3 linked regions of the Alicycliphilus denitrificans K601 genome follow. The main gene of each other region encodes a partner of the protein of the gene in region 3 in a complex. Links are inferred from orthologs where the notes say so. Each region holds a gene or a part of one and is shown on either strand. Other genes may lie near its edges.

Evidence for each region. The genes of interacting proteins can lie anywhere in the genome.
Region 1: the proteins of ALIDE2_RS06240 (region 3) and eno are in contact, whole or in part, in a solved structure (PDB 2FYM), measured with the Escherichia coli proteins. The link is inferred for Alicycliphilus denitrificans K601 from one-to-one orthologs.
Region 2: the proteins of ALIDE2_RS06240 (region 3) and pnp are in contact, whole or in part, in a cryo-EM structure (PDB 9QH0), measured with the Escherichia coli proteins. The link is inferred for Alicycliphilus denitrificans K601 from one-to-one orthologs.

What each region holds. Positions count from the first base shown.
Region 1 is NC_015422.1:3,950,240-3,953,124, forward strand. It holds eno (phosphopyruvate hydratase), read left to right. Parts: upstream 1-742; coding sequence 743-2,029; downstream 2,030-2,885. Other genes in the region: kdsA (3-deoxy-8-phosphooctulonate synthase), read left to right, coding at 1-267; ALIDE2_RS18810 (DUF1330 domain-containing protein), read left to right, coding at 270-560; ftsB (cell division protein FtsB), read left to right, coding at 2,057-2,344; ALIDE2_RS18825 (ABC transporter ATP-binding protein), read right to left, coding at 2,414-2,885. UniProt on the Escherichia coli protein: Catalyzes the reversible conversion of 2-phosphoglycerate (2-PG) into phosphoenolpyruvate (PEP). It is essential for the degradation of carbohydrates via glycolysis.
Region 2 is NC_015422.1:4,172,638-4,175,602, reverse strand. It holds pnp (polyribonucleotide nucleotidyltransferase), read right to left. Parts: upstream 2,599-2,965; coding sequence 403-2,598; downstream 1-402. Other genes in the region: rpsO (30S ribosomal protein S15), read right to left, coding at 2,829-2,965; ALIDE2_RS19860 (NAD(P)H-quinone oxidoreductase), read right to left, coding at 1-280. UniProt on the Escherichia coli protein: Involved in mRNA degradation. Catalyzes the phosphorolysis of single-stranded polyribonucleotides processively in the 3'- to 5'-direction. Also involved, along with RNase II, in tRNA processing.
Region 3 is NC_015422.1:1,311,490-1,318,082, forward strand. Bases 1,463-5,067 are described here. They hold ALIDE2_RS06240 (Rne/Rng family ribonuclease), read right to left. Parts: upstream 4,750-5,067; coding sequence 1,663-4,749; downstream 1,463-1,662. Other genes in these bases: yaaA (peroxide stress protein YaaA), read right to left, coding at 1,463-1,504. In the rest of the region: ALIDE2_RS06230 (2OG-Fe(II) oxygenase), read right to left, coding at 1-734; more of yaaA, read right to left, coding at 731-1,462; ALIDE2_RS06245 (RluA family pseudouridine synthase), read left to right, coding at 5,339-6,358; ALIDE2_RS06250 (HAD family hydrolase), read left to right, coding at 6,351-6,593. UniProt on the Escherichia coli protein: Endoribonuclease that plays a central role in RNA processing and decay. Required for the maturation of 5S and 16S rRNAs and the majority of tRNAs. Also involved in the degradation of most mRNAs.

The sequences.
Region 1 (2,885 bases), 2.6 Mb from region 3 along the record:
GACGCCACGCACAGCGTGCAGCTGCCCGGCGGCCAGGGCACGAGCAGCGGCGGCATGCGCGAGATGGTGCCCGTGCTCTCGCGCGCGGCCGTGGCCGTGGGCGTGGCGGGCCTGTTCATGGAGACGCACCCCGACCCGGCAAGCGCGCTGTCGGACGGCCCCAACGCCGTGCCGCTCAAGCACATGCGCGCATTGCTGGAGACGCTGGTGCAGCTCGACGCCGTCACCAAGAAGAACGGCTTTCTCGAAAACGACTTTGGAGCCTGAGCATGGCAAGCGGCTACATCATTGCGTCCGTCACCGTCACCGACCCCGCGCAGTACGAGGAGTACAAAAAGTGGAGCTCCGAGGCCATGCGCGCGCATGGCGCCGAGGTCTGCGTGCGCGGCGGCAAGGTCGAGGTGCTCGAAGGCGACTGGAACCCGGGCCGCACCGTGGTGCTGAAGTTCCCCAGCTTCGAGGCCGCCCGTGCCTTCCACGACTCGGCCGAATACCGCAAGGCGCGCGCCGCGCGCGAGGGCGCCGCCGTCATGCGCATGGTCGTGGTCGAGGGCCTGTGACGCGCACGGCGCATCCCGGGCAAAGCCGTTGCACCCGCGATGCGCGCAATCGCCGCCGCGCCATCGCCCATACTGTGCGGCGCGGTGGCTGCGGCCAATGCATTGTTTTTGATAGCTGCAGGCGCTTGCCTTGCAAGCCTTTGATGCCAATTTGACCCGAAACTTTTGCAAAGAGGAAAACCATGAGTGCCATCGTTGACATCGTAGGCCGCGAAGTGCTGGACAGCCGCGGCAACCCCACCGTCGAGTGTGACGTGCTGCTCGAATCGGGCGTGATGGGCCGCGCCGCCGTGCCCTCTGGCGCCTCCACCGGCAGCCGCGAGGCCATTGAGCTGCGCGACGGCGACAAGGGCCGCTACCTGGGCAAGGGCGTGCTCAAGGCCGTGGAACACATCAACACCGAGATCAGCGAGGCTGTGCTGGGCCTGGACGCCTCCGAGCAGGCCTTCCTCGACAAGACCCTGATCGACCTGGACGGCACCGACAACAAGAGCCGCCTGGGCGCCAACGCCATGCTCGCCGTCTCCATGGCCGTGGCGCGCGCCGCGGCCGAGGAAGCCGGCCTGCCGCTGTACCGCTACTTCGGCGGCATGAACGGCTGCCAGCTGCCCGTGCCGATGATGAACGTCATCAACGGCGGCGCGCACGCCAACAACACGCTGGACCTGCAGGAGTTCATGATCATCCCCGTGGGCGCGCCGTCGTTCCGCGAGGCGCTGCGCTGGGGCGCCGAGGTGTTCCACGCGCTCAAGAAGATCATCAACGACCGCGGCATGAGCACGGCCGTGGGCGACGAGGGTGGCTTCGCCCCCAGCGTGGAGAACCACGAGGCCGCGATCCAGCTCATCCTGGAAGCCATCGACAAGGCCGGCTACACCGCCGGCGAGCAGATCGTGCTCGGCCTCGATTGCGCCGCGAGCGAGTTCTACAAGGACGGCAAGTACGTGCTCGAAGGCGAAGGCGGCATCCAGCTCACGGCCCAGCAGTGGACCGACATGCTTGCCGCCTGGGTGGACAAGTACCCCATCATCAGCATCGAGGACGGCATGGCCGAGGGCGACTGGGACGGCTGGAAGCTGCTCACCGAGCGCCTGGGCAAGAACGTGCAGCTGGTGGGCGACGACCTGTTCGTGACCAACACCAAGATCCTGAAGGAAGGCATCGACAAGAACATTGCCAACTCCATCCTCATCAAGATCAACCAGATCGGCACGCTCACCGAGACCTTCGCCGCCATCGAGATGGCCAAGCGCGCCGGCTACACCGCCGTGATCAGCCACCGCTCGGGCGAGACCGAGGACAGCACCATCGCCGACATCGCCGTGGGCCTGAACGCGGGCCAGATCAAGACCGGCTCACTCTCGCGCTCGGACCGCATCGCCAAGTACAACCAGCTGCTGCGCATCGAGGAAGACCTGGGCGACGTGGCCGAATACCCCGGCCGCGCCGCGTTCTACAACCTGCGCTAAGCCCCAGCACGCCACCGCTCCGCCGCCATGGTCACGCGCATCGTCCCCCTCGTACTGCTGCTGCTGCTCGTGGCCATCCACGCGCAGCTATGGGCCGGGCGCGGCAGCGTCGGCAACGTACAGGACCTGCGCCAGCAGATCGCCGCGCAGCAGGCGGCCAACGCCCAGGCACGCCTGGCCAACGAGCGCTTGGCCGCCGAGGTGAACGACCTCAAGGGCGGCCTGGAAATGGTGGAGGAAAAGGCGCGCGGCGAGCTGGGCATGGTCAAGCAGGGCGAGATCTACGTCCAGGTGGTGCGCCCCGCACAGCGCTGAACTTCCCAAGCCAAAAGAGCTGCCAGCGCTTGCCCATCAAGCGCTGGCAGCTCTTTTTTTCGCAGCAACCTATTTCAGGTTGCCCGACAGGAAGCGCGCCAGCCGCTCGCTGCGCGGGTTGGCCATGACCTCGCGCGGGTCGCCCTGCTCCTCCACCAGCCCCTGGTGCAGGAAGATCACGTGGTTGGACACCTCGCGCGCGAAGCCCATTTCGTGCGTGACGACGAGCATGGTGCGCCCCTCCTGGGCCAGCACCTGCATCACGCGCAGCACCTCGCCCACGAGCTCGGGGTCGAGCGCGCTGGTGGGTTCGTCGAACAGCATCACCTCGGGCTCCACGGCGAGCGCCCGGGCGATCGCCACGCGCTGCTGCTGGCCGCCGCTCATGTGGTTGGGGTAGGCGTCCTCGCGCCCCTCCAGGCCCACCAGGCGCAGGTACTTGCGCGCGCGCTCCACGGCCTCGTCGCGCGGCAGGCCCAGCACGTGCACCGGCACCTCGATGATGTTGGCGAGCGCCGTCATGTGCGCCCACAGGTTGAAG
Region 2 (2,965 bases), 2.9 Mb from region 3 along the record:
CGGCGACCAGTGCGCAGACGCGATCGCCCACGCGGATGCCCGCCTGCGCCATGGCGGCGGCATCGCCGGACTCCACCACGCCGGCCACCTCCAGGCCCGGCAGGTCGGACACGCCCGGCGGCGGTGCGTAATGCCCCTTGCGCTGCAGCACGTCGGGACGGTTCACGCCACTGGCCGCGACGCGGATCAGCAGCTCGCCCGCACCGGGCTGCGGCAGCGGGCGTTCGGCAAGGCACAGCCCTTCGGGCGGGCCGAACGCTGAGATTTCTACCGCTTGCATCACATTCTTCATTGCAATATTGGAATGTTTCAAGGCTCCAGCACTTATGGAGTAAGCGCCAGGAGCTCTTATTTCAATAGCAACACCATGCGCCGGCCCCGGGGCGCGGCGCGGCCTTACGGTTACTGCTGCTCCGGCGCGCCATTGTCCCGGCGCTCACGGCGTTCGCCACGGGGCTCACGCGGTTCACGGGGCTCGCGCGGCTCGCGTTCCGGCAGGCCCGCGGGGCGCTCGGCGAGCGCCTTCATGGACAACTTGACGCGGCCCTTGTCGTCGGTCTCCAGCACCTTGACCTTGACGATCTGGCCTTCCTGCAGGTAATCGCCGACCCTCTCCACGCGCTCGTGGGCGATCTGGCTGATGTGCAGCAGGCCGTCCTTGCCAGGCAGCAGGTTGATCAGCGCACCGAAGTCCAGGACCTTGGTGACCGGGCCTTCGTAGACCTTGCCGATCTCGACCTCGGCCGTGATCTCCTCGATGCGGCGCTTGGCCTCGTCGGCCTTGGCAGCCTCGGTAGCGGCGATGGTGATGGTGCCGTCTTCCTCGATGTTGATCTGGCAGCCGGTCTCGTCGGTGAGCGCACGGATGGTGGCGCCGCCCTTGCCGATCACGTCGCGGATCTTCTCGGGGTTGATCTTCATCGTGAAGAGCTTGGGCGCGAAGCTGCTGATCTCGGTCTTGGCCTCGCCCATGGCTTCCTGCATCTTCCCGAGGATGTGCATGCGCGCTTCCTTGGCCTGGGCCAGCGCGACCTGCATGATTTCCTTGGTGATGCCCTGGATCTTGATGTCCATCTGCAGGGCGGTGATGCCGGCCGTGGTACCGGCCACCTTGAAGTCCATGTCACCCAGGTGGTCCTCGTCGCCCAGGATGTCGGTGAGCACGGCGAACTTGTTGTCTTCCTTGATCAGGCCCATGGCGATGCCGGCCACGTGCGCCTTCATGGGCACGCCCGCATCCATCATCGACAGGCAGCCGCCGCAGACGGAGGCCATGGACGAGGAGCCGTTGGATTCGGTGATCTCGGACACCACGCGGATGGTGTAGGGGAACTCTTCCTTGCTCGGCAGGCAGGCCACCAGGGCGCGCTTGGCCAGGCGGCCATGGCCGACCTCGCGGCGCTTGGTCGAGCCCATGCGGCCCACTTCGCCGGTGGCGAACGGAGGCATGTTGTAGTGGAACAGGAAGCGGTCCTCGAACTCGCCGGCCAGCGCGTCGATGCGCTGCGCGTCGCGCTCTGTGCCCAGGGTGGAGACGACCAGGGCCTGGGTCTCGCCACGCGTGAACAGGGCCGAGCCATGGGTGCGCGGCAGCACCGAGGTGCGGATCTCGATGGGGCGCACGGTGCGCGTGTCGCGGCCATCGATGCGCGGCTCGCCCGCGAGGATCTGCGAGCGCACGATGCGCGCCTCGATGTCGAACAACATGTTGTCGACCTTGACGGCGTCGAACTCCACGCCCTGCTCCGTCAGGCCAGCCTTCACGGCGGCATAGGCCTCGCGGCAGGCCTGCGTGCGCAATTGCTTGTTGCGGTTCTGGTAGGCGGCGCGCAGCGTGCCTTCGCCCAGCTCGGCCACCTTGGCGATCAGGGCCTCGTCCTTGGCCTCAGGCTGCCAGTCCCACACAGGCTTGCCCGCGTCGCGCACCAGTTCGTGGATGGCGTCGATGGCGATCTTGCCCTGCTCGTGGCCATAGACCACGGCGCCGAGCATCACGTCCTCGGGTAGTTGCAGGGCCTCGGACTCGACCATCAGCACGGCGGTCTCGGTGCCGGCGACGACCAAGTCCATCTGGCTGTTCTTGCGCGCCGTCTGGCCGGGGTTGAGCACGTACTCACCATTGATGTAGCCCACGCGCGCGGCGCCGATGGGGCCGTTGAACGGAATGCCCGACACCGACAGGGCGGCGCTCGTGGCGATCATCGCGGCGATGTCGGCGTCCACCTCGGGGTTGAGCGAGATGGTGTGGATGACCACATGGACTTCGTTGTAGAAGCCTTCGGGGAACAGCGGGCGGATCGGGCGGTCGATCAGGCGGCTGGTCAGCGTCTCCAGCTCGCTGGGCTTGGCCTCGCGCTTGAAGAAGCTGCCGGGGATCTTGCCGGCGGCGTAGGTCTTCTCGATGTAGTCCACGGTCAGCGGGAAGAAGTCCTGGCCCGGCTTGGCGTTCTTGGACGCCACCACGGTAGCCAGCACCACGGTGTCGTCGATATTGACCAGCACGGCGCCGGATGCCTGGCGGGCGATCTCGCCCGTCTCCATGGTGACCGTATGCTGGCCCCACTGGAAGGTCTTGGTGACTTTGTTGAACATCGTCATGCGTTTACTCCTGAAAAAATAGCTACTGGCGCGCCAATAGCATAGGTTTGGAGGTAAAACAGATCGCGATGCCATTCCAGACAAGCGCTAGTAGCTATTTAATCAATAGCAAACCGAACGCCAACGCCGGCGTGGAATGACACAGCTTCGCTCTGTTTCTCTCCGAAAGAAAAAAGTAAAAAACGCCTGAGCTAGCGAGCTAACTCAGGCGTTTCGATCTTGCACCGTGCTTACTTGCGCAGGCCCAGCTTGGCGATCAGGGCCGTATAGCGGTCGGCGTCCTTGGCCTTGAGGTAGTCCAGCAGCTTGCGGCGGCGGCTCACCATGCGCAGCAGGCCGCGGCGGCCGTGGTGGTCCTTGGCGTGTT
Region 3 (6,593 bases):
GCGTTGCCCTGGCGCGGGCCGATCTCCAGCGGCACGTCGGGGAAGGTGGTGCCGCCACCCCTGACGGGGTCGTTCAGGTAGATGACCAGCGTGGCCACGCGCTGGCCGCCGCGCCTCAGGAGCCTGGGCGTGCCGGGCTCGGCGGGGTCGAAGTAGTCGTAGTGCGGCTTGTACTCGGCGCCGGGGCGGTAGTGCAGCACCTGCAGGCCCTCGCCGTTCTCGACCGGCCAGCGCACCAGGCGTGCGATGCGTTCCTCCAGCCGGGCCACGGCCTCGTTCTCGCCGCGCTGGAAGAACATGCCGTCGCTGGTGCGGTCCTTGTTCACCTCCTCGCCGCCGCTGGCGGCCTGCACGGTGAGCGAGCGCGCCATGCGCGTGCGCGCGGCCTCGATGACGGCCTGGCATTCCTCGGGCGAGAGCAGGTTGCCGAACAGCACCACGCGCGGGTTGGCCATGGCCATCAGCACCTCGACCCGGCGGTCGCCCGCGTCGATGAACAGCGGCGAGTCGGCGAGGGGTGGCTCGGGCACGGGCACGGCGGGCGGCAGGCCCTGCGCCCGCGCCGCCTCGCCCAGATGAGCACGCAGCACCTCCTCGACGGCCCGGACGGCGACATCCTCCGCCCAGCCGACCTGGCCCATGGCATCGATGAGCGCGGGCGCGGCGATGCCGGTTCCGGCCTGGTCGATGATCCACTGGCGCAGCGCGGGGGTGATGGTCTGTCTGTCGGTCATGGCGTGCGTCTGAACACCAGGCGGTCGGGCGCGGAGGCCCCGGGGTGGAAAGCATAGCCTTCGAGGTCGAAGCCCTCCAACTGGCGCGGGGTTGTAGCGCGCCGTTGTATGGCATAGCGCGCCATGAGCCCGCGCGCGCGCTTGGCGTGGAAGCTGATGATCCTGTACGCCCCGTTCTTGTAGTCCTCGAACACGCATTCGACCACGCGCGCCTTGAGCGCCTTGCGGTTCACGGACTTGAAGTACTCCTGCGAGGCCAGGTTCACCACCACGGGCGAGGGCTCGGGCGCAAGCCGCTGGTTCAGGTGCCCGGCGATGCGCGTGCCCCAGAACTGGTAGAGGTTGGCGCCCGCGTCGGTCGCCAGGCGCGTGCCCATCTCCAGGCGGTAGGGCTGCATCAGGTCCAGCGGGCGCAGCACGCCGTACAGGCCGCTCAGGATCGCCAGGTGCTGCTGCGCCCACGCCAGGTCCTCGGCCGAGAGCGTGCGTGCCTGCAGCCCCTCGTACACGTCGCCGTTGAAGGCCATCACGGCCTGGCGGGAGTTGGCGGCGGAAAAGCGCGGCCGCCACGTGGCGTAGCGCGCCACGTTGAGCGCGGCCAGCGGGTCGCTGATGGACATGAGCGAGGCGATCTGCTGCGGCGACTGCGTGCGCAGCACCTCGATCAGGCGCCCGGCCTCGGGCACGAAGGCGGGCCGCGTGTGCGGCAGGCCCTCGGGCAGGGGCGTGTCGTAGTCCAGCGACTTGGCGGGCGATAGCACGAACAGCATGCGTGACTCCACAGGCTGCCAGTCTTTAAGCCTTCAAGCCAAATCGGCCTCTAGCCCTTGCATATCAAGCGCTGGCAGCTCTGTTTTTTGATGTTGAAACAAAACCGGGGGCTGTCGCCCCCGGTGCCATGGCGCGCGGCCGTGTCGCCGCGCCGGCTTCAGGCGGCCGTGCCTTCCTTCTCGAAAGGCAGTTGCATGTCGCGCAGGTCGCGGCGGGTTTCCACGAGCACCAGCGGGCCCTCGTCGAGCACAGGCGCGGGCGGCCGCTCGCGCGGCACGCGCACGGGCTTGGGCTCGGCGGCGATCGCGGCCTGGGCGGCCGCGATCTTCCCGGCGTCGGAGTTGACCCACTCCAGGCCCGATGCCTGCGCCACCTGGATCAGCGAATCCACGGGCAGCGTGAAGGCCTGCACGCGCGGCATGCCGCCGGTCGGTGCCGGCTCTTCGGCCTGTGCCGAGGGGGCAGAAACGGCCACGGCCTCGGGCTCGGCGCTGGCGGGCGCTATCCCGGCCACGGTCACGGCCTGCTCGGGGGCGGGGGGCGCCACCGGGGCTGCTGCGGCAGGCTCTGCCGCCACGGGCGCGGCGATGGGCTCGGCGGCCGGTGCAGCGGCGGGCTGCGCCGCCGGTGCCGCGAAGTAGCTGCGGCGTGCCGGTTCGGGCGCGGGCTCCGCGTCCGCCGGGGCCTCGGCTTGCGCCGCGGGCAGGTCGAACTCCATCAGCGGGGCCGCGCTCGCAGCCTCGGCAGCGCGTGCGCCGCGCTCGCCACGCTCGCGCCGGTCACGGCCATAGCGGTCGCGCGAGCGGCGTTCGCGGCGCTCCTCACCGCCGTTGGCGGCCTCGGGCGTGGCGGACGCGGTCTCGTTGGCCGTCAGGTCCAGGTCGGGCAGCGAGGTCAGCGGCGCGGTATCGGCGAAGTCGGCAGCGGCAGCGGCGGTGGCGGTGGCGGTGGCGGTGGCGGTGGCGGTGGCGGTGGCGGCCGGTGCGTCCGCATCGATGGTGCGGGGGCCGCGCTCGCGGCTGCGTTCACCGCGTTCGCCACGTTCCCGGCGCTCTGCACGTTCGCCGCGTTCGCCGTTGCGCGGGGCGCGTTCGCCGCGCTCCTGCGTTGCCGTGGCTTCCGCGTTCACCGCCAGGTCGGCGGCGGCCTGTGCCGGCTGCTGCGTGCCGCGCTCGCCGCGATCACGGCCGCCACGGCCTTCGCGCCGGCCTTCGCTCTCGGTGCGTTCGCTGCGGCGCTCGCCGTCGCGGCCGTTGCGCGGCTCGCGGGTGTCGCGGCCTTCGGCCTGGCGTTCGCCACGGCGGCCGCGGCCTTCGGCGCCGGCGCCTTCGCGGTTCGCGTCACGGCTGCCGCTGCGCTCGCCGCCGCGGCGGTTGCCGCGCTCGCCGCCGCGGCGCGCCTCGCCACGTGCCGCCGGCTCGGCCGGCTGCGGCGCCGGCGTGGCCACGGGGGCGGGCGAGGGTGCCGGGCCGAAGCCGAACAGGCTCTTGAGCCAGGCGAAGAAGCCCTGTTCCGGCGCGGGCGCCGGTGCGGGGCGCGGCTGCGCAGGGGCGGGTGCCGCCGCAGCCTGTTGCTGCTGGCCCTGGCCGCGCGCGGCGCCGCGCTGGGCGCCCTCGGGGCGCGGCTCGGCCACGGGGGCGGGCGCGTCGGGCAGTACGCCCTTGATCACCGGGGTCTGCTTGTTGGTCGGCTCCTGCGAGCGGCGCGTGACGCGGGTCTGCTCTTCGACCACGTCGGCCAGCTTGTAGCTGGCGTCCAGGTTCTCCAGACGCGGGTCGTCGTGCTTGAGGCGATCGAGCTTGTAGTGCGGCGTCTCCAGCGTCTTGTTGGGAATCAGCACCACGTTGACGCGCTGCTTGAGCTCGATCTTGGCGATCTCGGTGCGCTTCTCGTTGAGCAGGAAGCTCGCCACCTCCACGGGCACCTGGCAGTGCACGGCGGCGGTGTTGTCCTTCATGGACTCTTCCTGGATCATGCGCAGCATCTGCAGCGAGAAGCCTTCCGTATCGCGCACGTGGCCGGTGCCGTCGCACAGCGGGCAGCGGATGTGAGCGCCTTCGGACAGCGAGGGCTTGAGGCGCTGGCGGCTCATCTCCATGAGGCCGAACTTGCTGATGGCGCCGAACTGCACGCGCGCGCGGTCCTGGCGCAGCGCGTCGCGCAGGCGGTTCTCGACCTCGCGGCGGTTTTTCGATTCCTCCATGTCGATGAAGTCGATCACGATCAGGCCGCCCAGGTCGCGCAGGCGCATCTGGCGCGCCACCTCGTCGGCGGCCTCCAGGTTGGTGCGCGTGGCGGTCTCCTCGATGTCGCCGCCCTTGATGGCGCGCGCGGAGTTCACGTCCACGCTGACCAGCGCCTCGGTGTGGTCGATCACGATGGCGCCGCCCGAGGGCAGGTTGACGGTGCGCGCATAGGCGGATTCGATCTGGTGCTCGATCTGGAAGCGCGAGAACAGCGGCGCGTCGTCGCGGTAGCGCTTCACGCGGGCGGCATGCTCGGGCATGACGTGCTGCATGAACTGCTGCGCCTGTTCGTAGATGTCGTCGGTGTCGATCAGGATGTCGCCGATGTCGCTGTTGAAGTAGTCGCGGATGGCGCGGATCACCAGGCTCGACTCCTGGTAGATCAGGAACGCGCCCTTGCCGGCCTTGGCCGCGCCGTCGATGGCGTTCCAGAGCTTGAGCAGGTAGTTCAGGTCCCACTGCAGCTCGGGCGCGCTGCGGCCGATGCCGGCGGTGCGCGCGATGATGCTCATGCCCTTGGGGTATTCGAGCTGGTCCATCGCCTCTTTCAGCTCGGCGCGGTCCTCGCCCTCGATGCGGCGCGAGACGCCGCCGCCGCGCGGGTTGTTGGGCATCAGCACCACGTAGCGGCCGGCCAGGCTGATGAAGGTGGTCAGCGCCGCGCCCTTGTTGCCGCGCTCCTCCTTCTCGACCTGGACGATGAGCTCCTGGCCTTCCCTGATCACGTCGTTGATGCGCGCCTGGCTGGGCGAGACGCCCTCGGAGAAGTACTGCTTGGAGATTTCCTTGAACGGCAGGAAGCCGTGGCGGTCCTCGCCGTAGTCGACGAAGCAGGCCTCCAGCGACGGCTCCACGCGCGTGACCACGGCCTTGTAGATGTTGCCCTTGCGCTGCTCGCGCCCTTCGATCTCGATCTCGTAGTCCAGCAGCTTCTGGCCGTCCACGATGGCCAGGCGCCGCTCCTCGGGCTGCGTGGCGTTGATGAGCATCCGTTTCATGATGCGTGTCCTTTTCGTTATGTTGTCTGGCGGGACTGCGCGCAGCGCCTCATCAGGGCTGCGCTGGCGTGTCCCGCCGGTGCCAAACCAATACAGGCTCTAGAAGAGCCGGGAATGCCTGGACTGACGCATCGAAACGAAGGGAATGGCCGGGATGCCTGCGGCCGCGCAGCCGTCTAGCTGCGCGGGCCGGGTGGTGGCGCGTGGATGGGGGCGAGCCGGAGCGGGCGCAGATGTACTACTGAAACAGTAGCTACTTGCGCTTGCCGGACGGGCGCTACAGGCGATTTTCGTGTCCATGGCAAGGGCTGACGCCCGCGCCACAACGACACCATCCATGCCAGCAGTACCCACATGTTTTCGCTTTGATCCGCCGGCCGCCGCGCCCTGGTGGGGCGGGAGCCGGCTTGGAATTTCCGTATTCAGTGTTTCAATGTGTCAGCCTGCCGTGTGGCGTGCGGACCATCGCAGGCATCCGGCCTGCAATCCGTGCGCACGACGCCCGTTGGCATCGACCATACCGCGCACCGAGTCGGGCTGTGTCCTTTAAACTCCAGACAAATCAACCGCTTACACATTCGTCGCGCAGGTGAAACACATTATAGGGGGCAAACCCGCCCAGGGCAGGGCCCCAGTCGAAGCCCCTGCGGCACGCATCGTCGAGGTCGATGCCGAGTCTGCGGGCCAGCGGCTCGACAACTTCCTGATACGCCACCTCAAGGGCGTGCCCAAGACCCACGTCTACCGCATCATCCGCAGCGGCGAGGTGCGCCTGAACAAGGGCCGCACCAGCGCCGACGCGCGCGTGGCCGCGGGCGACCGGGTGCGCCTGCCGCCCGTGCGCGTGTCGGACAAGGTGCAGGACAAGGCCGAACGCCCCGCGCCCGCGCGCGAATTCCCAATCCTGCTGGAGGACGAGCACCTCATCGCGCTCGATAAGCCCGCCGGCGTGGCCGTGCACGGCGGCAGCGGCGTGAGCTTCGGCGTGATCGAGCAGCTGCGCCAGGCCCGGCAGGAGGCGCGCTTCCTGGAGCTGGTGCACCGGCTGGACCGCGAGACCTCGGGCATCCTGCTCGTGGCCAAGCGGCGCTCGGCGCTCAAGCACTTGCAGGACCAGTTCCGGGAGCGCGAGACCGGCAAGACCTACCTGGCCCTGGTGCCGGGCGCCTGGCCTGCCAACAAGAAGGTCATCGACCTGCCGCTGCACAAATATCTGCAGGAGGATGGCGAGCGCCGCGTGCGCGTCACCACGCCCCAGGACTCCGACGGCATGCGCTCCATCACCCTGGTCAAGGTGCACAGCCACCTCCCCGCTCGCCCGCTGCAGGGGCTGCCCGCGATGAGCCTGCTGGAGGTGACCATCAAGACCGGGCGCACGCACCAGATCCGCGTGCACCTGGCCTCCCAGGGCCACCCGATCGCGGGCGACGACAAATACGGCGACTTCGACCTGAACCGGCGCCTGCAGAAGCAGGGCCTGAGGCGCATGTTCCTGCACGCATGGCGCCTGCAGTTCGACCACCCGGCCAGCGGCGAGCGCATGGAGTTGCGCGCCGAGCTGCCGCCCGAGCTGGCGGCCTTTCTTTCCACAGGACATATCGATGCCTGAATCCCCTCGCCCGCGCCGTTTCGACCTGATCGCCTTCGACTGGGACGGCACGCTGTTCGACTCTACCGCCATCATCGTGCGCAGCATCCAGGACGCCGTGCGCGACTTGGGAGGCGCCGTGCCCAGCGACGAGGCCGCCGCCTGGGTCATCGGCATGGCGCTGCCCCAGGCCCTGGCCCATGCCGCGCCCGACGTGCCGCGCGAGAAATACGCCGAGCTGGGCAACCGCTACCGC